DNA from 4 places in the Planococcus notacanthi genome. Region 3 is predicted to be linked to each of the others. Evidence: riboswitches for the same ligand, from Rfam matches in the RefSeq annotation. Region 3 holds a riboswitch; each other region holds the start of a gene.

Region 1 (7,201 bases), on a different contig from region 3:
AATCAGAAAAGGTTTGAATCTCCAAATCGATTCCTTCTTTTTCTGCCTTATCAGCAATGTAATCCCAGATAGTAGTATCGGAACCGCTGATGCCAAGCGTCACTTTCGTGTTTCCTTCTGAACTGCTGTCGTCTCCGCAAGCTGCCAAGACCAAAGCTGAAACTGCCAATAATGCGGATGCTGTAATTTTTTTCATGAGTAATTCCTCCAGTTTTTTTCTAGGTTATTTTTATTTTTTAATTGCGTCTGACAGTTCGTGATAATACATTGCCGAGCGATTGGACGCCTTGTACGAGTACGACGAGAATTGCGACGGTGATGAACATCACAAGCGTATCGAATCGTTGGTAACCGTAAGTGATGGCCAAATCGCCAAGGCCTCCGCCCCCGATAGCGCCTGCCATTGCGGACGCTCCGATCAGGCCGACAATCGCAATGGTCAAGGCCAGAACCAGTGAACTCAAAGCCTCAGGAATGAGGAAGCGGAAAATGATCTGCATCGGCGTGGCTCCCATGGCTTGAGCTGCCTCGATGACCCCTTTATCAACTTCCAACAAGGAGTTTTCGATAAGTCTTGCAATATAAGGTCCTGCGTAAAAGACCAGTGGGACGATGGCGGCTGCAGTTCCGATGGACGTGCCGACGATCAGGCGAGTCAACGGAATGATGGCAACCATCAAGATGATGAATGGAACTGAGCGGAATATGTTGATGACGATATTCAATACTTTGGAAACCGGTTCATTTTCCAGCAGATGGCCTTTGCGGGTGACCACCAGCAGGATGCCAAGCGGGAAGCCGATCAATAGGGAAAAGCCGAATGCCGCGCCGGTCATGTAAATGGTTTCCCATAAAGCTTCTAAAATCTGATCGTAGTTAACGGACATAATCATTGACCTCCTCTATATCAATATTGCTTTTCCGGATAGAGGACAAAGCCAATTGGATTTCGCTAGGTTCGCCGGCAAATTCGACGATCAAGTTGCCATATGGAACACCTTGCAACTCGGTGATGTTGCCGAACAGCACGTTCAAGTCAACTTTAAATTCACGCGAGACACGGGACATGAACGGTTGGCCGACGGAATTTCCTGTAAACTGCAGTCGATAGATCGCGTTATCGCTTTGGGCATTGCGGATTTGCGCAAGCAGGGTTTCCGGAAGTTCATCGTTCATGACAGAACGGACAAACCGTTGGGTGGTCGGCTGCTGCGGATTTGAGAAAATGTCGAAGACGCTGCCTTGTTCGATCACTTTTCCTGCTTCAAGCACAGCCACTTTATCGCAAATTTCCCGGATAACTCCCATCTCATGAGTAATGAGCAGGATGGTGATATTGTATTCTTTATTGATTTTGCGCAATAGGTCCAAAATCGACTTGGTCGTTTGGGGGTCGAGCGCTGATGTTGCCTCATCGCATAACAGAACGGAAGGGTTGGTTGCAAGCGCTCGGGCAATGCCGATGCGTTGCTTTTGTCCGCCTGACAGCTGGTCGGGATATTTTTGTGCCTGATCGGCCAGTCCGACAAAGTCCAGCAGTTGCTTCACTTGTTCATCAATTTCATTTTTCGATGTCTTAGCGAGCAGCAATGGCATCGCGACATTATGGTAAACCGTTTTTGAACTCAACAGATTGAAATGCTGGAAAATCATGCCGATGTCCTTACGGATGGTTCGGATTTCTTTGCTGGATAGAGTGGAAATGTCTTTCCCTTGGATTAAGACGCGTCCTGCAGAAGGACGTTCAAGCAGGTTCACGGTGCGGATCAATGAACTCTTTCCGGCTCCGCTAAAGCCGATGACTCCGTAAATCTCGCCGGTTTCGACGGTCAAATCAATCCCGTTCAAGGCATGGATTTCTTGTTTCCCGGATTGGTAGGTCTTGGCGACGCCTTCGAATTGAATCATGGTGATTGAACCTCCTCATGCTGTAATGGATCTTATTAAATCGACGGTGTCTCACATTCTTCTGAGAAAATGGAAAAGGAGCCCTCTTTTTTCTCATCCATAAGAAAAAAGAGGGCTCCTGTTGAAACCATCTAATTCTCATCTTCCAAATGCTTTAGAGCATCTGCAGGAGTTGGCACAGTTTTTGCTTTTAAACAAATCTGCTGCCGAAACGTCTTAGGGCCTGTCCCTCGGTTTCTCTTGATAAGAAAGTGATGTATGCTATTCGATTCGTGGTTCTTACTTTATGGTGAAATAACAAAAAAGTCAAGGGAATTATTGATATTTATTTCACAATCTTTGAAATGAAGAGAATAATGAGTTTGGAACCGCTTTCAGACTGGTTTTGTTGGTTTCTTTTTGAAAATGGAGGAAACTTTCTTCTCTTCTCCATTTTTTATTCGAATAATATTTTCGCTATGTTTCCATATGGCCATAGCAAATAAGGCACAAGCTGTCAGCAATGGCCATGGTCCGACGGCAGGACCGAAAGCGATAACAAAATAGACTGCGTAAAGGACCAGTACACCAATGACCAAATAATTGGTCGCAAGCGAAACACCGATGAGCAGTGCCAGGCCAACCAGCCCGAGCTTCCAGTCCAGTGCCAGCATGACACCGATCACCGAAGCCGTGCCTTTGCCGCCATTGAAGTTCATATAGAATGGGAAATTATGGCCGAATACGACACCGGCACCTATTATAAATAGAAAAGTCCAAATGATTTCGGGGGAAAAGGCACCCTTTTCCAGCAGAAAACGACAAGCTGCGACAGCGGCAAAGCCTTTAATAATATCGATCAAAGCAACCAGCAAACCGTATTTCCAACCCAGCACGATGGCGGCATTGGAAGCACCGGAATTTTTGACGCCTTCTTTTTTGACATTCACCCCAGATAAAAATTGTGCTGCGAGGGAACCGTGCAAACAACCGATTCCATAGCCTGCGATAAACAACAGCAGAACCCATCCAAGCATATTCATTCCTCCTTCTATACTAGAAGATAACGTTTGGGAAGAAACAAGGTTTCAAAATTTTTTGACTAATAGGGTTGACAAACCTTGTTAAAATTTTTATACTTCTCAACAAGACTAAAAACTAAATTTAATAACTCTTATCAAGAGTGGCGGAGGGATAGGCCCTGTGATGCCCGGCAACCAACAGACGACCATGTCTGGAAAGGTGCTAATTCCTACAGAACCGAACGATAGGTTCTGACAGATGAGAGGAGGTAACTCCGTAATTTACGGCCCTCTTCTTAGCGAAGGGGGCTTTTTGCTGTCCTCTTCGGTGATTTTCATGAATAAAAAAATTAGGGGGAATAGAAAATGACAAACTTAAAACCAGAAACTTTATTGCTGCATGGCGGACAACAGGCGGATCCAACAACAGGATCGAGAGGGGTGCCGATCTACAAAACCACTTCTTATGTGTTTAAAGATACGCAGCATGCACAAGACCTTTTCGGCCTGAAAGACACCGGCAATATCTATTCACGCATCATGAATCCGACAGTTGATGTATTTGAACAGCGCGTGGCGTTATTGGAAGGCGGGACTGCTGCAGTCGCATTATCTTCAGGAATGGCGGCAATTGCGTTCTCCATTTTAAATATTGCTGAAGCAGGAGACGAAATCGTAGCGGACAGCAACCTGTACGGCGGCACTTATAATTTATTCGCCAATACGTTGCCGCGTTACGGCATTAAAACCATATTTGTTGATGCAACCAATCCTGAAAACTTTAGAGCGGCAATCACCGATAAGACAAAAGCGGTATTCGGAGAAATTATCGGCAACCCGAGCCTGAACGTTTTTGATGTAGAGAAAGTAGCGGCAATCGCCCATGAAAACGGGCTTCCCTTATTGATTGACAATACATTTGCTTCACCATATGGCAGCAACCCGATCGAGTTCGGTGCTGATGTGGTCATTCATTCCGCTACAAAATGGATTGGTGGACACGGCACGACCATCGGCGGTGTTGCGGTGGATGCAGGAAAATTCAATTGGGACAATCCACGTTTCCCGAATTACACACAGCCGGATGAAAGCTATCACGGATTGCGTTATGGCATCGATGTACCGGATGCTGCATTTGCGACAAAACTGCGTGTCCAGCTGCTTCGTGACTTCGGTCCTTCATTGAGCCCGGAAAGTGCACATGCCTTGCTCCAAGGACTGGAGACTTTGCACCTGCGTATTCCGAAACACAGCAGCAATGCTCAAATTGTTGCAGACTACTTGAAGCAGCATCCGCAGATCGAATGGGTCAACTTCCTTGGATTTGAAGATCATCCATCACATCAATTGGCTAAAAAATACTTGAAAAATGACGGTTTCGGATCGATTGTCAATTTCGGCATCAAAGGCGGACGGCAGGCGGGCCGCAAAGTAATCGACAGTGTGGCTCTCTGGTCCCATGTTGCGAACGTAGGAGATGCCAAGTCGTTGATCATCCATCCGGCTTCAACTACACATCAGCAGTTAAATGATGAAGAGCTGAAATCGTCGGGTGTAACGGAAGAATTGATCCGCTTATCGGTCGGTTTGGAAAATCCGGAAGATTTAATCGCCGATTTGGAGCAGGCCATTCAGGCCGCAGTTTTGGAAAACGTTTAAGGAGGGATTTGAATGGCGACAGTATCCATTGGCTCATTAACCCTGGATTCAACGAAGACGATAAATCATGTAGAGCTGGCATACGAACGTCATGGAGATGAAAATGCTCCAACTGTGCTGGTCTGCCACGCATTGACGGGCGATCAATATGCAATAGGATCCGAAGAAAACCCGGGATGGTGGGCAGGGTTAATCGGACCAGGCAAGCCGGTGGATACAGATGTTTTTCAAGTGATCACTTTTAACGTGTTGGGAGGCAGCCACGGATCAACAGGCCCATTGTCTATTAATCCAGAAACAGGGCAGCCATACCGTGCTAAGTTCCCGACCCTGACGATACGTGATATGGTTCGCGCAGAATATAATGCGTTAAAGAAACTAGGCATCAATCATCTTGCAGGAGTGTTGGGCGGTTCGCTCGGAGGCATGAAGACCTTGGAGTGGGGAAAATTGTACCCTGAATTTGTGGATGCCATTCTCCCATTGGCTGTTACTCCTTATTACAGCGATTATGGCCTCGCCTTTAACCATATTGGAATTCAAGCTATTGAAAACGATAGGGATTTCAATGAAGGGAATTATGAAAGCTCAGATCAGCTGAAGGGATTTCAAATCGCGCGAATGGCCGGAATGGTCACTTATCGCAGCGGCAGCATGTTCAATCAGCGCTTCGGACGCAGCAAAGCCGGAGAAGAATTCAATGTGCAGTCTTATTTGAATTACCAAGGGAAGAAGCTGGCAGGGCGGTTTGATGCCAATAGCTACCTGTTGCTGCTGAAAGCAATGAACACACACGATATCGGAGAAACCATTCTTGATGTTCCGGTTTATGCTCTATCATTTACGCATGACTTGCTGTATCCGAGTGAATTGCTGGTTCCTTGGCTTGAAGAGCAAAAGGATGCGAGCTGGGAGATCATTGAAACCGATTTTGGCCATGATGGTTTTCTCGTGGAATTTGAAAAATGGGGCGGCTTTATCGAAGAAAAATTAAAAAGCTTATTAGTGCCAGAGCTTACACGCTAAGCGGGATTTGATGAAAAAGCACCTGAGGCGGGAATCCAATCCCACATCAGGTGTTTTTTTTGGTTAATCCTCGTCCTTGATATCCACATCGTCTGGAATCGGCGTGGCTCGCCATTCCTCCAGCGCTTGCTTGGCCTGTTCCAGCTGTTGGAAATGTGTTCCGAACTGAGAGGTGTTGATCATGTACTGCTCCCCATCATGGACTGCGCGAATACGGCCTTCCAATACGTAGCGATTGACTTGTTCTTCAGGCATGGATAAAAATGCGGCAGTTTCCTGGACTGTCATATACATGGGATCTCCTCCTCTTTTCTTTTATTATAATAGAAGAAGACCGCTATCTCAAACCATTGATGCCATGGTATGTTAGAAGAAGAAGTTCAAAAATAGGGGTGTTGATGTTGAATTATATGGCGTATTTATTGGTTTTGCTGGCTGCAATTTTATGGGGAACCACAGGTACAGCCCAGTCTTTTTTTCAAGGAGCAGTCCATCCGCTATCAATCGGCGCTTTTCGTTTAGCAATTGGCGGTTTTTCTTTACTGTTGTTCGTAATTGTAGCCAGGAAACTATCGGTCCGGACGATTCCATGGCCTGCCACTATTCTTGCAGCCATCAGTATGGCGCTTTTCCAACCTTTATTTTTTTCTTCCGTCCAGATGACTGGAATTGCTATCGGCACCGTTGTCACCATCGGAAGCGCACCTGTACTAACAGGATTGATCGAGTGGATAGCCTTAAACCGAAAACCTGACCGAATCTGGGGAAGTGCGACGCTTCTGGCATTAACCGGCTGCGTGCTGTTATTTGCCAATAAAGGCCAGCAACTGGTGGATCCGGTGGGCATCGCTATGGCTTTGGGCGCTGGATTTTCTTTTGCAGTTTATGCGCTGGTAAGTAAATCTGTTCTCAAGGCGATGGAGACTGTTTCTGCAGTCGCTGTGATTTTTTCATTGAGTGCTTGCTGTCTGCTGCCATTTTTATTGCTGTTTGATGTAAGCTACATAACCATACCGCTCAATTTTTCTCTGATCATCTATTTAGGGATTGGTGCAACCAGTCTATCCTATCTGCTTTTTTCTTTTGGATTAAAGCAGATTCCTTCTTCTTCTGCAGTCACTTTGTCATTGGCTGAGCCACTGACAGCTGCTGTTTTAGGGGTGGCGGTTGTCGGAGAAGTGCTGAGCGGACTGTCGTGGCTGGGAGTCGGGTTGCTTCTGTGTGGGATATTGATTTTGACCATTGGCGATAGAAGAGGGGTTCCTGCTTCTTAGAAGTCCTTTCGTTGTTCCTGAAAACCATCCTTAAAAGGATGGTTTTTTCTTTTGGCTGCCGATCAGCTAGAGAAGGAGTTTACCAGGAGGGCGGTAAGGGGATAGTAGAAAGGATACATAAAAACAAAAAGGAGTTGAGTATATGAATGATGTAGGAAATTCTTTCAGAGGAGTCGGCAACACGATCATCGATTATATTCCAAACGTTCTGGGAGCATTATTATTACTGCTCATCGCATGGATAGTAGCGACGATCGTTCGGGCCATTTTTACGAAAGGATTAAAAAAAGCAGGGGCAGACCGAGCTATGGTGAAAGGCCATATGGCTAAAAC
Region 2 (7,201 bases), on a different contig from region 3:
ACTAAATCAAAAGCGTTCAATTTAGTCAGCGTGCGTTTACCGGAAATGCGGAGAAAAATGATTAAGCCGATATAAGCAAGGAATCCGACTGTGACGATCCGAATAAAGCTGTCGAGAGTAATTTCGAACATTTTATCCCTTCTTCTGAAAAGGGTTTTGATAATTTTATCCACATGTTGATAAGTTTTATTTATTCTTAAATATCAACAAAATTCAATCATCTTATCCACATAGCACACATTTTTTGTTGGTTTATTGTGTATAAGCATAAAAATATGGAGTTTTTTATGCAAAAATGCAGGATTGTGGACAATTCTGCTGTTACTCGTTATGATTCCCTGTAAGTTATCAACAAACGCCAAAAACCTAAATTGCTGAACTCCTTCCTATTTTGGAAGGGAAGACATACATCACTTGAATTTCAGTTGGGAGTGATTGAGGATGGCATCGGTTTTGAATGTACTTCGCCTTTTGGGTCTGGTGATTTTTGCTGCAGGACTCGGTCTGTCTTTGCTGACGCTGGCCAATTTTGTTTTCGGCTTTACCGACGGTTTATGGCTGCGTATCTACTTCATACGCTTTTATTTATTTTTGGCGGTTTCCGGTATTCTGTTGTACATCCTCATTACATTCCGAAGAAAAGACGATGAAAAAAAGGAGTAGCCGAAGCTACTCCTTTTTGCTGCTTTAGCAGTCATGAAGGAAAAATCCCTCAAGCTGGTTAAAGCTTATTTTTTTGCTAGCAATTCTTCGAAATAAGCTCCGAATTCTTTTGAACGCTTCAAGATTGTGCTTGAAGACACGCCGAATTTTTCGCTTAAATCTTTTGCAGATAGCATAGGGCCTTTGATCAGCTCATGGTCCTGCAGGAATCTCCAATATCCGGCTACAAGAGCTTCCGGTTTTTGGACAGTCGGCTGCTGGCTGACAAGATAGCTGTTCAAGATGCTTGTAACATTGCTGACGGTCTCTTCATCAAAATCCGCCTGCTCAATATGCTTATCCAGTTCTGCCATAACAGAATCGTGTTCAGGAGAAAGCTGAATGCTTTCTTCTACACTTCCAGTTGAATACTTAACGATTTGTTCGACAACTGCTAAGTAGTTGTCACGCAGGTAGCTTTCATCCTGCGAAGCATTTTCAGAAGCGATTTGAGCTTTCAACTGCTCGAAGAACGGTGCGAATTCACCGACAACCGTCAAATAACCGTTGAGGAATAGTACACCTTTTTCTCCCACGCGAGAGTCCGGAAGCAGGATGGCCAATAAGCCTTGCCCGTTTTCCATATCTGTTGGAGGCTGATCGGCCATTTCAAGTGTTTCGTTTGTAAAGACATCGGTGAACTGTGCTTTTTCCGCATCGCCCTTAACATATTGGCCAAGGAACACTTTCACGTCTTTCCAGTCTTCCAGCACTTCTTTGGTCGAAGGACGCTGGGCAAGTTCGATTTGTTTCGCTAAGAATTCTTCCCATAGTTCAGGTTTTTTCATGAACAGGAAGTTTTCGATTACGAAAGCCTGTGCATCGTTTTCAGCCATTGATTGCATCAAGCGTGGCTGCCATTCTTGCTGAAGTTCACGGAATTCTGCAAGTTGTTCCTGGTTTGGATTTTCCGAGAAGAACTGTTGGCGTACTTTGAACAGTTCATCATTCACCAAATCATTGATGGATACAGTTTGCTGTTTTCCGTGACATTTTTTGTATTTTTTGCCGCTGCCACATGGGCATGGATCATTTCTTCCTACCATTCTAATCACCTACATTTTTTATTGAGTGTAACATAAAATTGCGATACGCTCAAAAGTCTGACGATTCAGACGGGAATCGGCCGTATGAAAAAGGGTGTAAGGCTGCTGATGCTGTACCGAATAAGGAGTTGGGCAACAGACAATTCGGACTGGAAAAATCTTAAACACTTTTGGGATTCATTAGGTATTAGAGAATCGAAAGTATGCACAAATTGGCATGCGTATTATAATTAAGAAAGAATAAGCAGGAGCAGGAGGGGACGATGTGTTTGAAGATCCGGTAAAAGAGTTTATTTCCTGGATGCGGGTCATCTTTTTGACTGTGCTTATCGTCTTGGGATCACGGTATTTTCTGTTTGAACCGGTAGCTGTCCATGGAGAATCCATGATGCCCACGTTCGAAGAAAATGACAAAGTCATGCTTTTTAAGATTCATACGATAGAAAATTTTGACATGATCGTCTTCAAAGCACCCAATGGCGTCAATTTCATCAAACGGGTAATCGGTGTTCCAGGAGACCGCATTTCAATGAAAGACGATCAGCTGTATGTGAACGGCACTCCCCAAGCGGAACCTTATTTGGATAAGAACCGGAAAGCGGCGGAGCAAGAAGGATTGATGCAGCTGACTGAAGATTTCCAGGAATTTGTCGTACCTGCCGAATCTTATTATGTATTAGGGGATAACCGCTTAAATAGCATGGATTCCAGGGTTTTGGGTTTTATTTCTAAAGACTCAGTCCTTGGTGAAGTGAAAATCAGGTTGTCGCCTTTCGAGCATATCGGTTTTGTGAAATGAATCAGATGTGGACAATCTTCTCAATTTTTAAAAGGACAGCAGCCCCGTATTGGGACGCTGTCCTTTATGCACTCTAAAATAATTTCAAAGCTTCGATGCGATTGACCGCTTCAATGATGCGGGTTTCATCAACCAGTAATCCGACACGGACAAAACCTTCTCCAACATCGCCGAAACCACTGCCTGCCGCAACTGAAATATCTGCTTTCTCAAGAAGGAAGTCGGCAAATTCCACGCTGGTGAAACCTTCTGGAACCGGCAGCCAGGCAAAGAAAGAGCCTTGTGGTGCTTTGATGTTCCAACCGATCCGCGCGCATTCAGCCACCAGGACGTTGCGGCGTTTTTCATAAAGGCCGACCAATTCATCTACGCATTGCTGGTCGGCATTCAACGCCTCTGCCGCAGCCAATTGGACGGCAGGGAACAAACCGGCGAAAAAATGGTCCTGGATCAAGTTCAAGGCTTCAATCATTTTGGAATTGCCGACAGCAAATCCGATGCGCCAACCTGCCATGTTGTAAGTCTTCGATAAAGTGTACATTTCGATGCCAACTTCTTTAGCCCCTTCAGATTGAAGGAAACTGACCGGTTTTTTTCCGTCAAACCCGACAGCTCCATAAGCGAAATCATGGACAACCGCAATGCTGTTGTCCTTGGCGAATTTGACTGTCTCATCGAAGAATTCTTTAGTCGCTACTGCACCGGTTGGATTGTTCGGGTAGTTCAAATACATCAGTTTGGCACGTGAACGGATGCTTCCAGTCAACTCGGCATAATCCGGCAAATAGCCATTTTCCGGATTCAGCCTCATCAGCTCATACCCGATATCTGCAAGCGGGGCTCCCGACAGGTAATCCGGATAACCGGGATTCGGCAGAAGTAATAGATCATCTGGATCCAACAAAGCCAAGGGCAGCTCAACAAGTCCGATTTTCGTTCCTGCCAAGATTGCCACTTCGAGGTCAGGATCGATATCCACACCATACTCGCGTTTGTAAAAATTCACAGCGGCTTGACGCAGTTCCGCTATGCCGCGAAAAGGTGAATATTTATGCGTTTTTGGATCGGCTGCAGCGGTTTGCAGGGCTTTGATAATATGATCGGGCGTCGGCTGGTCGGGATTGCCTTGGCCAAGATTGATGACATCGCGTCCTTCAGCGATTGCTTTGCTTGTTTTGGCCACCAGTGAAGCGAAAAACTGCGTGGGCAAGTTTTGGAGCCGTTTTGAAAAGTCCATGTGATTCTCCTTATTTTCGAAATAATTGCACTTCTACTTCAAATCTTATAGAGTTGAAGGTAACTTGTCTAGTGGAGGAGAAACGAATGAAAATTGCATGCGTTCAAATGGATATCGCTTTTGGTCAGCCGGAATTGAATTATCGGAAGGTCCTGGATTATTTAACGGAAGCGGCAAGCAATGGAGCGGAGACGATCGTCTTGCCTGAAATGTGGAATACAGGATATGCATTGACCGAACTGGATACATTGGCAGACAGCACAAACCGGACAGTGGAATTGCTCAAAAGTTTTGCGAAAGAGCATAAAGTCAATATTGTGGGTGGCTCTGTTTCGACTGAAAAAAACGGAGGATTCTATAATACGATGTACGTTGTCGACAAAGACGGCGGGCTGGTTTCGGAATACGATAAAGCTCACCGTTTTTGTTTAATGGATGAACATATCCATCTTGAAGAAGGCGATACACTTGGCACATTCGAATTGGATAATCAGACATACGGAGGCGTCATTTGTTACGATATCCGTTTTCCTGAATGGATCCGTGCCCAGGCGCTGAACGGTGCAAAACTTGTATTTGTATCAGCGGAATGGCCCGAAGCGCGGATTGATCATTGGCGCATCTTGTTGCAGGCACGCGCCATCGAAAACCAAATTTTTATTGTCGCCTCGAACCGTATCGGCAGTGATCCAAACAATGAATTCGGCGGCAGCACGATGGTGATCGCTCCCTGGGGAGAAGTTCGTTTGGATATGAAGAAAGAGGAAGGCATTGGTTATGCAGAAATCGATTTGGATGAAGTAGAGGAAGTCCGGAAGCGCATTCCGGTATTCGCCGATCGCCGTGAGCAATTGTACGAAAAATTCAAAAAGTAGATTGACACTCGCTGGGGATGCCTGTAACATAAAATTCAATTAAATAACTTAAACTTATCAAGAGAGACTGAGGGACAGGCCCTGTGACGTCCGGCAACCCCCGATTGGGAAGGTGCCAAATCCAACGGAACCCAATGTTCCGAAAGATAAGTCGAGAAACTAAATTTTTCGATGCTTCTTTCTTGATGAAAGAGGCATCTTTTTATTGGCGGGAGGAAGCTATGATACAGATTGAGAAATTGACGAAAACTTACACAACTAAGCATGGCACCGTCACTGGAGTGGATAATGTTTCATTGGAAATCGGAAAAGGTGAAATTTTCGGCATCGTCGGCTATTCAGGTGCCGGCAAAAGTTCGCTGATCCGTTGCATCAACTTGCTTGAACGGCCGACTTCCGGCAGCGTCACAGTAGATGGCAATGATTTGACCAAACTACACAGTGAAAAATTGAGAAAAGCCCGTTTGAAAATCGGCATGATTTTTCAGCATTTCTACCTGATCAGCCAAAAGACGGTGTACGAAAATATCGCTTTTGCGCTTCGGGCTGCAGGCACTCCATCTAAAAATCTGAAAGGCCGCGTGGAGGAATTGTTGGAAATGGTCGGTTTATCAGATAAACGCGATGTTTATCCAGCTCAATTGAGCGGTGGACAGAAACAGCGTGTCGGCATCGCACGGGCATTAGCCAACAATCCGGCCGTTTTGTTATGTGATGAAGCAACATCGGCACTGGATCCGAATACCACATTGTCCATTTTGCGTTTATTGAAAGACATCAATCTTAAATTGAACATCACAATTGTACTGATTACGCATGAAATGAATGTCGTCAAGGAAATCTGTGACCGCATGGCCGTCATGCAAGGTGGCCGTGTCATTGAAGAAGGTCAGGTCTACGACATTTTTGCAGATCCTCAAAAGGAATTGACTAAGGAATTCATCTCCAGCGTCGTCTCTTTCAATGTTCCGGAACATCTGTTGAGCGAATTTACGGGTACAGTAGTGAAAGTGTTGTTCAAAGGGGGAGTGGCCGGAGAAGGCGTAATTTCCGATATGCTGCAGAATTATCCGGTCAAAGGAAACTTTTTGCATGGAGCAATTGAGTACATTCAGGAAAGGCCGCTTGGCGTTTTTATCATGGAGTTGAAAGGGACTTCTTCTGACGTCATGGATGCATTGAAGTATATGGAAAGCAGATCGGCAATTGTGGAGGTGATTCCGAATGGGCGTTGAATGGGGACGAATTATTGAATTATGGCCCGAAATACAGACTGCTTTTTTTCAGACACTGACAATGATCGGGATTTCCTTGGCAGTGGCTTTGATTGTCGGCCTGCCTTTGGGAATCTTGCTGTTCATTACAGACCGCGGCTTATTTCTTGAAAACCGGCCGGTCAATGCTGTGATTGGTTTTATCGTCAATATTGTACGCTCTATTCCGTTTATCATTTTGTTGGTGGCACTTATTCCACTGACGAAACTTATTACAGGAACAACCATTGGCCCGATTGCGGCGAGTGTGTCCCTATCGGTTGCGGCGATTCCGTTTTTCGCACGTATTGTGGAAAACTCACTGCGTGAAATCGATAAAGGCGTCATTGAGGCAGCGATTGCCGTGGGTGCGACACCATGGATGATCATCAAAGACGTTCTGCTGCCGGAAGCGAAAGCAAGCATTATCCAGGGGGTGACATTGACCATCATCAGCCTGGTCGCCTATTCTGCGATGGCAGGCGTAGTAGGCGGCGGAGGCATTGGAGATTTGGCCATCCGCTTCGGCTATTACCGCTACGATAATACGATCATGATTGTTACTGTTGTCATTTTGATTGTGTTGGTCCAATTGATTCAACAAGCTGGCGACTATACGGCGAAAGCCATCGATAAACGATAAGGGGAGAATGACATGAAAAAATTAGGATTTATTTTAGCAGCAAGCGCATTGGCTTTGGCAGCATGCGGCAGTGGAGAAGAAAGCGGCTCTGAAGGAACTGGAGGAGAAGCTTCGAAGGACATTAAACTAGGGGCTACTGCAGGTCCATACAGCGACATGCTGAGCAAGGCGATTGTGCCTGGACTTGAAGAAAAGGGTTACACAGTGGAATTGGTGGAGTTCAGCGATTACATTCAGCCGAACGTAGCACTCGATGGTGGCGATATTGATGCCAACCTGTTCCAGCACACGATTTACCTGGAAAACTTCGAAAAAGAGAATGGCATGGACCTATCCGCACTGATTACGGTGCCAACAGCGCCTATGGGCCTCTACTCGAACCAATACGATTCTTTGGAAGCAATTGAGGATGGAGCAACCATTGCGATTCCGAACGATCCGGTCAACGGTGCACGTGCTTTGCTGATGCTGCAGGATGAAGGCTTAGTCGAGTTGGATCCGGAAGCTGAAGTGCTGCAGGCGTCCGAAAGAGATGTTATTACAAATGAGAAAAACTTGGAATTTCAGCCGATCGAAGCAGGCCAATTGCCGCGGGCAGTTGATGGTTCTGACTTGGCGGCTGTACCCGGAAACTTTGCAATAGCTG
Region 3 (7,201 bases):
GATCCACCAGCCAAAAACGCTGCCAGTTTTTCCGCTCTTCATAAGGGATTTTATTGCCCTCTTCGCTGAGAACCGGTATGTCTGGGTAGGCAATCTGCAGTCCTCTTTCAATGGTCTGATGCGACCGCTGATCGGCAATGGTCAGTGGTGAATCGTCAGCCTTCGCTTCAATGATCAATTCCTGTCCATAAACCGCCATGATTTCTTTGCCGGCTGCAAGACTGATTTCCAGCAATTTCACTGGATCAATGCCACTGGCCATCAGCCCAGATATCCTGCTTTCTTCAAGTAATCTGTAATTGTCTGAACCGACTCTTCCAAAGTCTGCTTGTCGGTTTCAATGACGATTTCAGGATTCACCGGTTCTTCATATGGCGCATCGATGCCTGTGAATCCTTTGATTTCGCCGGCTCGTGCTTTTTTATAGAGGCCTTTCGGGTCGCGGTCTTCGCAAGTGTCCACACTGCATTTGACGTATATTTCAATGAACTCATCTTCTTCAAGCAAGGCACGCACCTGGTCGCGATCTTCCTGATACGGCGAAATAAATGCCGATAGCGTCAATACCCCTGCATCACTCATCAGTTTTCCAACTTCACCGATGCGGCGAATGTTTTCTGTCCGGTCTTCCGGGCTGAATCCCAAATTTTTATTCAATCCGTGGCGGACATTATCCCCATCCAATAGATAGGTACGGATTCCAAGTGCGTGGATCTCTTTTTCCAGGGCCACAGATACCGTCGATTTTCCTGATCCCGATAACCCGGTGAACCACAGCACCCCGCTTTTGTGGTTATTCAATTTTTGTCTGTCCTCTTTTGTGACACTTGATTCATGCCATACAATATTCGTTGATTTGGTCATCTTTTCTCCTCCTAAAACCAGTAATAGTAAACGATTCCGATGGTCACCGACATAACCAGAATGCTGAGTGGCGTGCCCACTTTGACATAATCCATGAATTTGTAGCCGCCTGGCCCATAGACGATCAAGTTGGTCTGATAACCGATTGGGGTAATAAAGCTTGCAGAGGCAGCAATCGTGATGATCACTGCGAAGCCCATGGGATCAAGCTGCAGGTTGCTGGCCATTTCAATGCCGATTGGAATCATCAGGACAGCCGCAGCGCTATTGGTGATCAGTTCTGTAAAGATGCTGGTCAGCAGGTAAATTAAAATCAGAATAGCTAGCAGGCCGAACGGCTGTCCGATTGCCAACAAGCCATCCGCCGCCCATTGCGCCAGACCAGTTTTGGTCATGGCCGCTCCTACCCCGAATGCACTGGCGATCAGCAGCAGCACATTGAACTGCACGTCGTTTTTTGCATCGTCCATTGAAACCGACTTGGTCACCAGCAAAATCAGCACAGCCAATGCCATGGCTTTGAACATGCTCAACCAACCGACAATGACACAGGCGATTGCCCCCAAAAGTACCAGTAATGAAAACCAGCCCACCAAGCGGCTTTCCTCAAGTGCCTTAGGCATTTTCATAGAAGACACTACATAAAAGTCGTTGGATTGCTGGTACTTTTCCACAAACCCATTGCCGGCGAGCAATAGCAAAGTATCGCCCGGCCGCAGAATGATATCGCCGACTTTGCTTTTGATGCGCTCGTTATTGCGGTGAACGGCCATTACACCTGCATCAAAGCGTGAGCGGAACTGGGATTGCTTGATGGTTTTTGACAATAGCGACGATTCATGGGAAACGACAGCTTCTGCAAGCTGCGTATTGCCGTTTTTCAAGTCATCCAATTGGAGGTTTGTACCCGTCTTTAAGGTCAGACCTTTTCTTTTTTGGAGATCTGCGATGGTGGCAATGAGCCCGGTAAAGATTAAGCGGTCTCCAGACTGGATGACCGTTTTGGAGCTGACCGACGAAATCCGTGTCTGATTCCGGATGATTTCTATCAAGTACAATCCCTTTAAATCACGTAATTTAGCTTCTTCCACTGTTTGGTTGATATGTGGAAAGGTTTCTTCCACCACCATTTCAGCAATGTATTTCCGGGAATCTTCAGCCACCTGTTGGCTGAATCCTTTATTCTCGGGCAAAAGCATATTGCCGATGGTGAATAGATAGATCAAGCCGACAATAGTGATGGGGATGCCGACAATCGCCAATTGGAACAGTGAAAATCCAGGAAGCCCATAATCGATCAGCATACCGTGGACTACCAGATTCGTTGAAGTTCCCATCAGCGTGATGGTCCCTCCTAAAATCGTTACATACGACAAAGGAATTAAAACCTTTGATGGTGCAATGTTCCTTTCTTCACACCATTTCTTCAATAATGGGGTCAGTGTCACGACAATCGGCGTGTTATTCAAAAAAGCAGAGATTAACGGAAGCGGCAGAAAAATACGGAACAGTGAACCTTTCAGGCTTTTGCCCTTGTTCAGCCAGCCAATCATCATCTGGTCGATTAGGCCATGCTTTTGTACAGTCCCGACTACGATGAACAATAAGGCGATGGTCAGCATTCCCGGATTGGAAAAGCCGCGCAACGCTTCTTCTGTCGTTAAAATTCCAGACAGCAGCAAAACCACCAATGCCGAAAACACAATCATATCTGGGCGGGCAATTTCAAAAAGGAGCGCACTGACCATAGCGATGATGACAATTAGCACAAAAACCATTGAGACTGACATGGGCAACCATCCTTCAATTTAGTTACTTGTTACGGTCTCCCGCAAGCCTTTAATAAGTACATCGGCTACTTCCGGACGGGAAAACTGTTTTGGCGGTTTTTCTCCGTTGCGAAGCAATTCGCGCACTTTCGTACCGCTTAAATGGACGTGGTTTTCTGCAGTGTGCGGGCACGTTTTGGCTGTTGCCATGTTCTCACATGCATTGCAGTAGAACGAATGCTCAAATTTAAAGATTTGGATGCCCAGTTCTTCTTCAAACTGGCTGATGAACTCCTGTGCTTCGTATGTGCCGTAATAGTCACCGACCCCTGCATGGTCGCGGCCGACGATAAAATGCGTGCAGCCGTAGTTTTTGCGGACAATGGCATGAAGAACCGCTTCTTTTGGCCCTGCATAACGCATTGCTGCTGGATAGATCGCGAGGCGTGCTCTATCTGCCGGATAGTAATGCTTTAAAATGACCTGGTAACTTTCCATCCGGACTGCCGCTGAAATGTCATCTGATTTCGTTTCACCGACTAACGGGTTCAACAACAAGCCGTCGACTACTTCAAGTGCTGCTTTCTGAATATATTCATGTGCACGGTGCACGGGGTTGCGCGTTTGGAAACCGACAATCGTCTTCCAGCCAAGTTCCTGGAACAACTGGCGTGTTTCAACTGGGTCCAAGTGGAATTCCTCGAATTCGCTGTGGTCTGGTCGATTCAATAAAGTAATCGGACCAGCTAGGTAAACATCGCCGCGTTCGTATAATTTCTTCACACCGGCGTGTGCTTCTTCTGTTGTTCCGTAAATTTTCTGTGCTTCCAATTGCTTGTCATATGCGTACTTTTCCGTCAGTTCGATTGTTCCGTAAATGACGCCGTCTTCGCCTTTCAAAGCAATTTCATCCCCGACCTGATAGCTGTCCGCTTCTTCTGCCGTAACCGATAGCGTAATTGGAACACTCCAAACCGTTCCATTGCTGAGACGGGATGTATGTACCACACTTTCATAATCTTTTTGGCCGAGGAAGCCGGTCAATGGGCTGAAGCCGCCGATTCCGATCAATTCCAAATCCGAGATTGCCCAATCCGAAATGAATAAAGAAGGAAGCGACTCTGCATTTTTCAATGCCTTTTCTCTTTCACTGCCCGTCACCTGTCTGTTTACCAAATCTCCACCGTGTGCTTTGCTTGTCATTTCATTACCTCCAAGGTTAGTTTTATGTAGTGCCGTCTATTTCAAAAACGTTCTGAAACCAAATCTCCAAGGCGTTCGGACAAAAAGAAAAGGACCCTCTTCGACAAGAAGAAGGTCCGAAAAAACAAAACGATCTTCTTATCTTCTAGGCTATTGAAAGCCTATTGGAGTTAGCACCGTTTCCTTAAAGGAGGGTTGCTGAGACATCAAAGGGCCAATCCCTCCGTCTCTCTTGATAAGAACGCATATTCAATTTTCATTTGAATTGTTTGAAATATTTGATTTCACAAAGTATATAATAGACTATTCCTAGTGTCAAACTATGTTTTAAGTTTTTTATTTTTTTCTATACAGAAAAGTTAGTCTATCAACAGGTGATGGATAAAAAATATTTTTCTAATGAAAAAATGAGATCTGAATTACCAGGATGAATTGAATAGCGGCCACAAAACGCATAGAGATTATTTTTGGTAATATTAAAAGAGTTGAGGAGGCGGAGAAGATGACGGTGATTCCGATCATGATTGAAATGAAAGGAAAAAAAGTGATTGTGGTAGGTGGAGGACGCATCGCGAAGCGCAAGCTGAGTGGTTTGATAGATAGTGGAGCAGAGCTGTTGGTCATCAGTCCGGTGGCCGATCCTGCCATAATCGCTTGGGATGATGAAGGTAAAATTCTCTGGAAGCAGAAATGTTTCGAGCCAGCGGATGCCGAAGAGGCTTTCATGATGATCATCGCCACCGATGATCCGGCTACAAACGCAGAGTCCAGAAAAGCTGCACCTTCCAATTGCCTAGTGAACGCCTCTGATGAAGCGGAGGCTGGCAATATCCATTTCCCTGCTCATGTCAAAAGGGGAAAATTGAGCATCGCAGTTTCTACAAACGGCGCCAGCCCGATGCTTGCAAAGAAAATCAAGCAAGATCTGAAGTCTCAGTTTGATGAAAGTTATGAACAATACCTAGATTTTCTTTTTGAAGCAAGGCAGCTTCTCAAGAAAACAACAATTTCAAAAAACGCAAAAGAAGAATACCTCCGTGGCTTTCTGGATGAATCCTTTTTACAAGTTGCGTCACAAGAAGCGTCACTCCGGGAATTGCGGCTTTTGATGAATAATAAAAAGGACTTGGAATAATTCATTCCAAGTCCTTTTGAGCTGATAAAGAGCGTTAACTTCTGTACTTGATCGCCAAGCCTTTCAAGAAATTGCGCGCATAGCGGTCTCCGCATTCTTTATAGTTTTTATGTCCCACTTTTCGCAGCAATGCACCCAGCTCGCCTCTTGTCACCGTGACGCCTGCCAAATCCCAAATCTCCAGCATGTCCTCACTGTTCAGCTGCAAAGCGATTTTCACTTTCTTCAAAAGCAAGTTGTTGGAACGCTCGTTTGTCGATTCCGGGAATTCAGGTTGCCCTGGTTTCGGCTCCTGACGGCCTCTCTTGAAAATGATGAAGCCATTCAAAAACGATTCAAACAGATGGTCATCCGCTCGGATGTAGTCATCGTTATCTTGTTCGGCCCAAATGCTGTCATCCTCTTCTTCGCTTTCAGGTGTTTTCGTCAGCACTTTCAGCACTTCGTCCTTGCTCAAATCAATGCCGCCCAATTTAAAAATCTCGACCATATCGTTATTTTTTATATCCAGTGCATAACGCAATCTGATCAATAAATCATTATTATCCATTTTCTTTGCCTCCTGTTGATTTCCAGTAATGAATGCTTATCCACTATAAAGAGAAACTTCAATCAGTGGGGGTTTTCTTCATCCCCCACTGATTGTTAGTTGATTCACTGACCGTAAAGCGGGATAAATCCATCCCTAATAATAGCACATAATTCACAGTTCATCAGGCTTCCGGAAAGACAGCAAAAAAAGACAGCTTTATATCGCTGTCTCTTGATTTTCTTTATTTTTAATGTCTTTTAATTGCTTTACTTTATCCTGTAGAACCGTAATAATTTCCAGGGATTCAGGGTCATTTAATGATTCATCATAAAAAAACTGCAGGTCCCGTTCAATATCCGCAAACCGTTCATTATAATGCCTCAGTTTTTCCGCAATGATCAATTGCTTCGCTTCTTCTACACTCTTCATTTTATTGTGACCTCCGCTTTGATGACCAACTAACCTATTCTTTTCTAGTTTCCCTTTTCTAAACCTTTTTAACCCTTTATTTTTGTCTTTTCTGTGTCTATAGATACATCCAATTAAATTGTCAACCTAGTTTACAATTTAGGTTTTTTATGTTATGATGAATTTAGTTGAGATAAGTTGAGGAGGAAAAAAATGTTCACTATTGGAGATCACATCATTTATTCCGCCCATGGTTTATGTAGAATTGACGATATTCAGGACGTAACCGTTTCTGGCGTCACCAAGCAGTATTACAAATTGCATCCTTTGGAGAATACCCGAGTGACCATCAGTACACCAGTCGACAACGAAAAAGTTGTCATGCTGAAACTTCTTCAAAAAGAAGAAGCCCTTGAAATCATTGAAACGTTCAAGCAGCCTGGAGGCGAGTGGACCAACCATCCAAACTCCCGCTTAAAGAAATATTCTGAAGTTATCAATACGGGAGAACGCATGGAAATTGCGAGAGTCGTCAACACGCTGATGCGCAAGAAGTTCGAAACGCAACTAGAGAAAAAGACGCTCTATGAACGCGATTATAAACTTTTAAACAATACCCAAATCATTCTTTTCAAAGAACTGGCACGTGCGCTTGGCACCAGTTTTGAGGAAATCAATAAACAAATCAATGACATGATCAAGGAAGATGAACCTCTTCCGGTCGTGTAATAACTGCTTTTCACTATACAAGAACGCCCTGCTTCATCAACCGATTGATGAAGCAGGGCGTTCTTCGAATTTTCGGCTAAATACCCCAATCGGATTTCAAAATGTCCTTGAGGATTTCCATGTGATCGGGGCCGATTTTCTCAGCGACTTTATTTTCCAACTGAACTTTTAGCGCTTCGTTTTTCTCGTAGCATTCTTCCCCAAAAGCCGTCAGCCGGATACACTTTTCTTTTTTATTATTTTCCACATTCCTTACTTCCACTAATCCTTTAGAAGCTAAATTTTTAATGAACTTATGGATCGCCTGCCTGGAAATATCCACATTTTTCGTAACGTAGGCAATGGTGGGCTGTTTTTTATAAATGCGTGCCATAATGTACCATTCAGAATTGGAAATATGGAATTCGCTATTATCATTCCATGCCTTCTCCGAAATTCTCCGCGTTGTTATATGGCGTTCGCTTATCAAATCGATCAAATTCAACTTCTGTAATTCCGCGTCCGGGGCCAAACAGTTCACTCCTATCATCTTCTTCGCCATTTAATATACCGATTCCATCT
Region 4 (7,201 bases), on a different contig from region 3:
TTGATCGGATCACGCTTCTTGAAACGCAAGGAATCGTGTTATCAGGAAATTTGGAGTTGGACGACAGCTACAGTTTTTTGATGAAAGACGAAGGAATGAAGACAATAATAGAGAAGGTGAAGCAGCTTGGAAAATGGAATGATTGATAAAAAGAAACCTTATCCATCACCGAATCCTCATGTCCGTTTGACGGAAATTATTTATTGGTCGGAAGGATTAAGGGTAAAAGGCATGCTGGCAGAGCCTAAGGAGCCCGGAAACTATAGCGGCATTTTGTATTTAAGGGGTGGCATCCAGTCGATCGGAATGGTGCGCCCTGCTCGGATCGCCCAATTTGCGGCACAGGGCTTTGTCGTGTTTGCGCCTTATTACAGAGGCAACCGGGGTGGTGAAGGCCGTGATGAATTTGCGGGGGCAGACCGGTGGGATGCGGTCCATGCAGTCGATGTCCTGAAGCACTACAGCAACGAAAACGTGCATCTGCTGGCGTTTTCAAGAGGCGGCATCATGGCTTTATGGACGGCAATCCTTCGCCCGGATATTGCATCTGTCGTTACGTGGGCGGGTGTAACAGATACAGTACTGACATATAAAGAGCGGCCGGACATGCGGCGCATGATGAAACGGCTCTATGGCGGGACGCCCAACACAGCATTGGCTGAATACGAAGAACGCAATCCCTTGTTGCGGATCGAGGAAAGTGCAGCCCCTTTTTTGATCATTCATGGCCTGAAGGATGAAAACGTCTATCCGGCTCAAGCTTTTCTGTTGGAAGAAGCATTAAAGCTGAATGGGCAGACGCACGAAACCTGGTATTTTCCGGATTACACACATTTTTTTCCGCCGGCAGCAAATCGCCAAACAGTACAAGCAGTCTGTAAGTGGATGGGTGAACAAGAAAAAAAATGATTTAACTGAATCCAAACAAAAAAACCGTTCGGATTTCTCCGAACGTTTTTTTAACATATGCTTATTTTTGAAGTGGTCCGCCGAGTGTAGTAATTTCCGGTGCGACAGTACCGAACTTTTGGAAGTTCTCTTGGAATTTCTGTGCCAATTCCGTTGCTTTCTGGTCATAAGCTTCTTTGTCTGCCCATGCATTGCGTGGGTTCAATACTTCTGTCGGCACTCCTGGTACTTCTACAGGAATCTCGAGGCCGAAGATCGCTTCTTTTTCGGTCGGTACGTTGTTCAACTCGCCTTTGATGGCAGCGCGAACCATTGTACGCGTGTAAGAAAGCTTCATGCGGCTGCCGACTCCGTAGACGCCGCCAGTCCAACCTGTGTTGACAAGGAAGACTTGAACGCTGTGCTCATCGATTTTATTGCCGAGCATTTCTGCATAGACCGTTGCGTGCAACGGCAGGAATGGTGAACCGAAGCAAGTAGAGAATGTTGCTTCAGGAGATGTAATGCCGCGTTCTGTACCAGCCAATTTTGATGTATAGCCGCTTAGGAAATGGTACATCGCCTGTTCTTTCGTCAACTTGCTGATTGGAGGCAAGACGCCGAATGCATCTGCTGTCAAGAAGACGATCGTTTTCGGATGTCCAGCAATTGAAGGGTCTACAATATTATCGATTGCCTGCATTGGGTAAGCAGCACGTGTATTTTCAGTCAATGAACCATCGTTGTAGTCAGGGATGCGTGTATCCGGATCCACTACCACGTTTTCAAGGACAGAACCAAAACGGATGGCGTCGTAGATTTGTGGTTCGTTTTCGCGTGACAAGTTGATGGTTTTGGCATAGCAGCCGCCTTCGATATTGAAGACGCCATTATCGGACCAGCCATGCTCGTCATCACCGACCAATTTACGGTCTCCATCAGCTGACAAAGTCGTTTTGCCTGTACCGGACAAGCCGAAGAACAAAGTCACATCGCCGTCTTGGCCAACGTTCGCTGAACAGTGCATAGGAAGAATGCCTTTTTCAGGCAATAAGTAGTTCATGATTGAGAAGATGGACTTCTTCATTTCGCCGGCGTATTCAGTACCCCCGATCAAAATGATGCGTTGTTCCATCGATACAATGATGAATGTTTCAGAAGCGGTCCCATCAACTGCAGGGTCTGCCATGAATGTAGGAGCATAGACTACAGTGAATTCAGCTTCATGCGTTTTCAATTCTTCAGCCGTCGGACGGATGAACAATTGGTGGGCAAACAGGTTATGCCACGCGTATTCATTGATTGTTTGGATCGGTACACGGGATTCGTGGTCAGCTCCGGCGAATCCTTTGAATACGTATAGCGCATCTTTTTCTTTTAGGTGTTTAAGCACTTTAGCGTACAGGTTTTCGAACACTTCGCTGGAAATCGGACGGTTCACATTGCCCCAGTCGACTTTGTTTTTAGAACTTTCTTCTTCGACCATGTATTTGTCTTTCGGCGAGCGGCCTGTGTATTTCCCAGTCTCCGCTTTAACAGCGCCTTCCCGTGTCAAAACCGCTTCTCCGCGGGATGTTGCTGCTTCCACTAATTGTGGCACTGATAATTGAACATGTACATTTGGGCCAGTTAAAAGATCCTTCAAATCGTTTGCAAAGTTCACTGAAGTCATATATATGTACCTTCCTTTTCTGTTATTCCCATGGCGATGGGGAGGATGTATATTCGTTCATTAGTATAACACATTAGGTTCATTAGTCTATACTAATTCGCTGCAGAATTGAAAAAATATTGAAATAAGGTTCTATATTAGGGGATTGGGAAGGACGGAGGCCGTTGCTCCTTGGAAAATTCGAAGGTCATATTGTTTTAAAGATGGGGCTAACTCCCATCATAACAGGAGCTGAATGAAATCACATAATCCCAATGAGAAATTATTGCAGTTTCCTGGCCGATAGGAAAAGAACTTCACGAATGTTCACTGCGTAGGATGAGAACATTCAGCAATAAAATTTGAGCATTTTATTCGCCGAAATCGTTGACATCCCCGAACTATTTCCGTATGATGAAAAATTGAACGGATACTCTTATTCCGAGCTGGTGGAGGGGACAGGCCCTATGAAACCCGGCAACCTGCTGCAACTGCAGTGATGGTGCCAAACCTGAAACAAGGCTTACAGGCCTTGGATGATAAGAGTGAAAGGTGCTTATGATGATTCTCCTTTCCTCATGACGAATGAGTGAAGGGATTTTTTTATGGAATGCCCTTAATCCTCGTGTGAAAGGCCACAGACGGCTTGAAGTTCAATCCGGAAATTCCGGAACGGACTTGACATGGGAAACGAGTACCGTATCAATTTCGAGAGCAATCTCGCAGGATATAAGGAGGAACATTTTTTGAAAAACCGTCGATTATTTACTTCAGAATCAGTAACAGAAGGGCATCCGGACAAAATCTGTGACCAAATCTCAGATGCTATTTTGGATGCAATCTTAACCGAGGATCCAAACGCACGTGTTGCGTGTGAAACGACTGTAACGACAGGACTTGTTTTAGTAGCAGGGGAGATCACTACGTCCACTTATGTGGACATTCCAAAAGTCGTTAGACAAACGGTAAGAGAAATTGGATACACACGCGCTAAATATGGTTTCGATTCAGAAACAAGTGCAGTTCTTACAGCGATCGATGAGCAATCGCCGGATATTGCTGCCGGAGTCAATGTGGCACTTGAATCACGTGAAGGCCAAATGACAGATAAAGAAATGGACGATATCGGAGCAGGCGACCAAGGGTTGATGTTCGGATATGCCAACAACGAAACAGAAGAATTAATGCCATTGCCGATTTCATTGGCGCATAAATTGGCGCGCCGCTTGGCTGAAGTGCGCAAGGAAGAAATTCTTCCGTATTTGCGTCCGGATGGCAAAACGCAGGTGACAGTTGAATACGATGAAAACAATCAACCGCTTCGTGTAGATACGATTGTTATTTCTACTCAGCACCACCCAGAAGTAACGCTGGAGCAAATCCAACGCAATATCAAAGAATACGTCATCAATGAAGTCGTTCCAGCTAAATGGATCGATGAAGATACTAAATACTTCATCAATCCAACTGGTCGTTTCGTTATTGGCGGACCTCAAGGAGATGCGGGCTTGACTGGCCGCAAAATCATCGTGGATACTTATGGTGGCTATGCTCGCCACGGCGGCGGAGCTTTCTCTGGTAAAGATGCAACAAAAGTTGACCGTTCAGCAGCTTATGCAGCCCGTTATGTAGCGAAAAACATCGTTGCTGCAGGCCTTGCAGACAAATGCGAAGTGCAGTTGGCGTATGCAATCGGTGTAGCACATCCTGTGTCCATCGCTTTCGATACATTCGGCACCGGCAAAGTGGATGAAGACAAATTGGCCGATTTGGTACGGGCGAACTTTGATTTGCGTCCTGCCGGCATCATCAAAATGTTGGATCTGCGCCGCCCGATCTACAAGCAGACAGCGGCCTACGGACATTTTGGCCGTACAGATGTTGATCTTCCTTGGGAACGTACTGACAAAGCAGCAATCCTTAAAGAACAAGCTGGCGTAGAAGCTGGTATTTAATTAGCACACAATAAAAAAGAACGGCCAGGCAGCGATGCCTGGCCGTTCTTTTTCTGTTTTATGAAGTGGAGCTGGTCTGCAGTTTATCAACACGTTTGCCTATCGCTTCTATCAATTCAGCGGGAAGTGGAAAATTCATAGCCGCAGGATCTGACTGGACTGCCGCTATAGTGGTCGGCAGTGAATCGTCAGGAATATTGTATTTCGAAAAATCTTTCGGTAAGCCTACTTCTTCCTGCAAATCGCGGATTTTCTGTACTACTTCCTCGAGCAAATTTTGTGGAGACTTGTCACGAATGTCCACATTTAAGGCCTGCGCCAGCTGGTCGATTTTCGGCAAATACAGGGCTGGAATCATCTCGATAACATGAGGCAGGAAAACGGCATTCGCAAGTCCGTGTGGAATGCGGTATAGAGCGCCATATGCATGAGCCAGGTTATGGACAGGAATGGCGTTCAGCGCGAAGCTGAAAGCAGTAATCCCCATGGTGCTGGCCTGCAGCATTTCCATGCGTGCTTTGATATTGCTGCCATTGTTGACTGCTTCAACAATGTTTTTTTCGAACATCCGGATGGTCTGAAGCGCGTAGGCGTCGGTAAATCCAGTTGCTGTCGGTGACGCGAGCGCTTCAATGGCATGTGTCAATGCGTCAAATCCGGTAAAAGCCGTAATGAACGGTGGCAAGCCGAGTGTTAGATCAGGATCCAGAACAGCCATATTGGCGCTGATGAAGGGGTGAATAATATTTGTTTTGACCTTTTTTTCTTCATTGTAGATTACGGCAATCGGCGATACTTCCGAACCAGTCCCGGCAGTGGTCGGAACGGCGATATGCGGAATGGGAATAAATTGAGCTTCTGGCCAGGTATAATGTGCCAAACCGCCCGGGATCGCTTTTTTGATGTCGGTCAATCCGTGGTGTAAGGCAAACTTGATGCCTTTCACGGTATCCAAGACACTGCCGCCTCCAACAGCCAATAAAGAGTCAGCTGCCATTTCTCTTGCATACTGGATAGCGCGGTTTACAGATTCACTGCCCGCATCCTGCTGGATGTCGGTGAAGATGCCGACCAATTGAGTGCCGGTGCCGTTTTGTGTCAAGCGGAATATCTCTGCTACTTTATCAACGATACCGGCATCTTTCAGTCCTTGGTCGCTGAAGAGCACGACCCGTTTGGCGCCAAGCCCATTTAATAGGTCTGGTATCATTGCCCTCGTATTGGAGCCGCTGTGGATAGTGGTCATCAATGCGAAATTCGAATAGGTTGTAATCAATGAGAGTCACCCCAATCTTTAAAATTAGTGGTCATTTGTTCCTTCAGGAAACAGCAGTCCAAATGCAAGGCGGCGCTCAAGTTCCGGCACCATGGAAGTATGGACATGTTTTAATTGCGTATAGGCGTCCAACGAATACTTGCCCATTTCACGGCCGATGCCGCTTTGCTTATACCCGCCGAAAGGCGCATCATTCCGCAGCATATGCCAGTCATTGATCCAGATGACGCCGGCTTTAATTTTGCGGGCAACATCATAGGCTTTATTGACATCCTGGGTCCATACGCCGCCGGCAAGGCCGTAGATTGAGTCGTTGGCCATCTTAATGGCTTCGTCCACATCGTTGTAGCGGATGATTGTCAGGACCGGACCGAAGATTTCTTCCTGCGCGATAGCCATATCGTTGGTGACATCCGCAAAAATAGTCGGCTCGATAAAATAACCGTTTTCAAACCCTTCAACTACAGCTTCTTTTCCGCCGCAGACTAGCCGGGCACCTTCCTTAATGCCGGTGTCAATGTAGGAAAGAATGGTCTCTTTCTGCCGCTGTGAGATGACGGGGCCCATAGCAGTCGTTTCTTCCAATTGATTGCCAAGCTTCAGCGTTTTTGTCAGTTCGGCAAGTTTTTCGACCACGACATCATGGAGCGAGTCTGGAACAAACAGGCGAGTGCCCGATTCGCATAGCTGGCCCGAATGGAGAAAGACACCGAACAGGCTGCCGGGCAAGGCGATTTCAAGATCTGCGTCTTCCAACAGAATATTAGGCGACTTGCCGCCTAGTTCGAGGGTGATATTCTTGATTGATTCGGCTGCGATTTTCATGATATTGCGCCCGACTTCAGTTGAACCGGTAAAAGCAACTTTGCTGACTTTCGGATGGCGGACAAGCGGTTCGCCAACTTCAGTCCCGGATCCGGCGACTACATTGATGACACCGGGAGGAACGACTTGTGAAATGATTTCAGCCAAGCGCAGAGCGGTCACCGGTGTATGGCTGGCCGGCTTTAATACGATGGTGTTGCCGGTAGCGAGAGCAGGCGCAATTTTCCAAGCCGCAATCAATAGGGGCATATTCCATGGAGTGATGGCTGCGCATACGCCGATTGGTTCCCGCCAGACAAAGTTATGGGCAGGGCCTGGGAAAAGCGGCGATGGCAATGTTTCAGTGAACGGGTAGTCCACAACAAATTTCGCCATTTGCTGGAACAGGTCGATGATGCTCATAATGTCGTTCCCTGCAATGCGTCGGACAGTTCCACCGGAAGTCAATGATTCCAAGTAGATGAGTTCATCTTTATTCATCGCAATGGCGTCGGCAATCCGGTTAAGTGCCTCGGCTCTTTCCAACGGAGTCATTTGGCTCCAACCGGAATTTTCAAAAGCGTCCAGGGCTGCTTCAACTGCCTGGTCGACTTCTGTCGCCGAACC

What was found. Region 3 has a riboswitch for S-adenosylmethionine ahead of sat (sulfate adenylyltransferase). Riboswitches for the same ligand answer to the same signal wherever they lie in the genome.
Region 1: linked by a shared signal. The riboswitch ahead of QMA01_RS10590 (methionine ABC transporter ATP-binding protein) and the one ahead of sat (sulfate adenylyltransferase) in region 3 are both predicted to bind S-adenosylmethionine.
Region 2: linked by a shared signal. The riboswitch ahead of QMA01_RS09830 (methionine ABC transporter ATP-binding protein) and the one ahead of sat (sulfate adenylyltransferase) in region 3 are both predicted to bind S-adenosylmethionine.
Region 4: linked by a shared signal. The riboswitch ahead of metK (methionine adenosyltransferase) and the one ahead of sat (sulfate adenylyltransferase) in region 3 are both predicted to bind S-adenosylmethionine.

What each region holds. Positions count from the first base shown of each region.
Region 1 covers NZ_JASDCQ010000002.1:612,569-619,769, forward strand. The annotation lists gene QMA01_RS10580 (MetQ/NlpA family ABC transporter substrate-binding protein) at 1-196, opposite strand, end outside; gene QMA01_RS10585 (methionine ABC transporter permease) at 237-887, opposite strand; gene QMA01_RS10590 (methionine ABC transporter ATP-binding protein) at 877-1,908, opposite strand; SAM riboswitch class I at 2,044-2,158, opposite strand; gene QMA01_RS10595 (glycerol-3-phosphate acyltransferase) at 2,283-2,924, opposite strand; SAM riboswitch class I at 3,059-3,175, shown strand; gene QMA01_RS10600 (O-acetylhomoserine aminocarboxypropyltransferase/cysteine synthase family protein) at 3,276-4,568, shown strand; gene metX (homoserine O-acetyltransferase MetX) at 4,581-5,594, shown strand; gene QMA01_RS10610 (helix-turn-helix domain-containing protein) at 5,658-5,888, opposite strand; gene QMA01_RS10615 (DMT family transporter) at 5,993-6,868, shown strand; gene QMA01_RS10620 (mechanosensitive ion channel) at 7,011-7,201, shown strand, end outside.
Region 2 covers NZ_JASDCQ010000002.1:467,849-475,049, forward strand. The annotation lists gene QMA01_RS09800 (DUF421 domain-containing protein) at 1-131, opposite strand, end outside; gene QMA01_RS09805 (hypothetical protein) at 442-663, shown strand; gene QMA01_RS09810 (SEC-C domain-containing protein) at 729-1,748, opposite strand; gene lepB (signal peptidase I) at 2,014-2,547, shown strand; gene QMA01_RS09820 (pyridoxal phosphate-dependent aminotransferase) at 2,621-3,784, opposite strand; gene QMA01_RS09825 (carbon-nitrogen family hydrolase) at 3,871-4,659, shown strand; SAM riboswitch class I at 4,711-4,812, shown strand; gene QMA01_RS09830 (methionine ABC transporter ATP-binding protein) at 4,881-5,894, shown strand; gene QMA01_RS09835 (methionine ABC transporter permease) at 5,884-6,555, shown strand; gene QMA01_RS09840 (MetQ/NlpA family ABC transporter substrate-binding protein) at 6,568-7,201, shown strand, end outside.
Region 3 covers NZ_JASDCQ010000004.1:394,412-401,612, forward strand. The annotation lists gene cysQ (3'(2'),5'-bisphosphate nucleotidase CysQ) at 1-262, opposite strand, end outside; gene cysC (adenylyl-sulfate kinase) at 262-864, opposite strand; gene QMA01_RS15225 (SLC13 family permease) at 876-2,654, opposite strand; gene sat (sulfate adenylyltransferase) at 2,673-3,836, opposite strand; SAM riboswitch class I at 3,972-4,078, opposite strand; gene QMA01_RS15235 (NAD(P)-binding protein) at 4,339-4,971, shown strand; gene QMA01_RS15240 (YehS family protein) at 5,006-5,521, opposite strand; gene QMA01_RS15245 (hypothetical protein) at 5,720-5,932, opposite strand; gene QMA01_RS15250 (CarD family transcriptional regulator) at 6,125-6,640, shown strand; gene QMA01_RS15255 (MarR family winged helix-turn-helix transcriptional regulator) at 6,717-7,181, opposite strand.
Region 4 covers NZ_JASDCQ010000001.1:1,501,907-1,509,107, reverse strand. The annotation lists gene ytkD (RNA deprotection pyrophosphohydrolase) at 1-146, shown strand, start outside; gene QMA01_RS07365 (alpha/beta hydrolase family protein) at 127-909, shown strand; gene pckA (phosphoenolpyruvate carboxykinase (ATP)) at 971-2,560, opposite strand; SAM riboswitch class I at 2,973-3,085, shown strand; gene metK (methionine adenosyltransferase) at 3,286-4,494, shown strand; gene QMA01_RS07350 (iron-containing alcohol dehydrogenase) at 4,553-5,770, opposite strand; gene QMA01_RS07345 (aldehyde dehydrogenase family protein) at 5,795-7,201, opposite strand, start outside.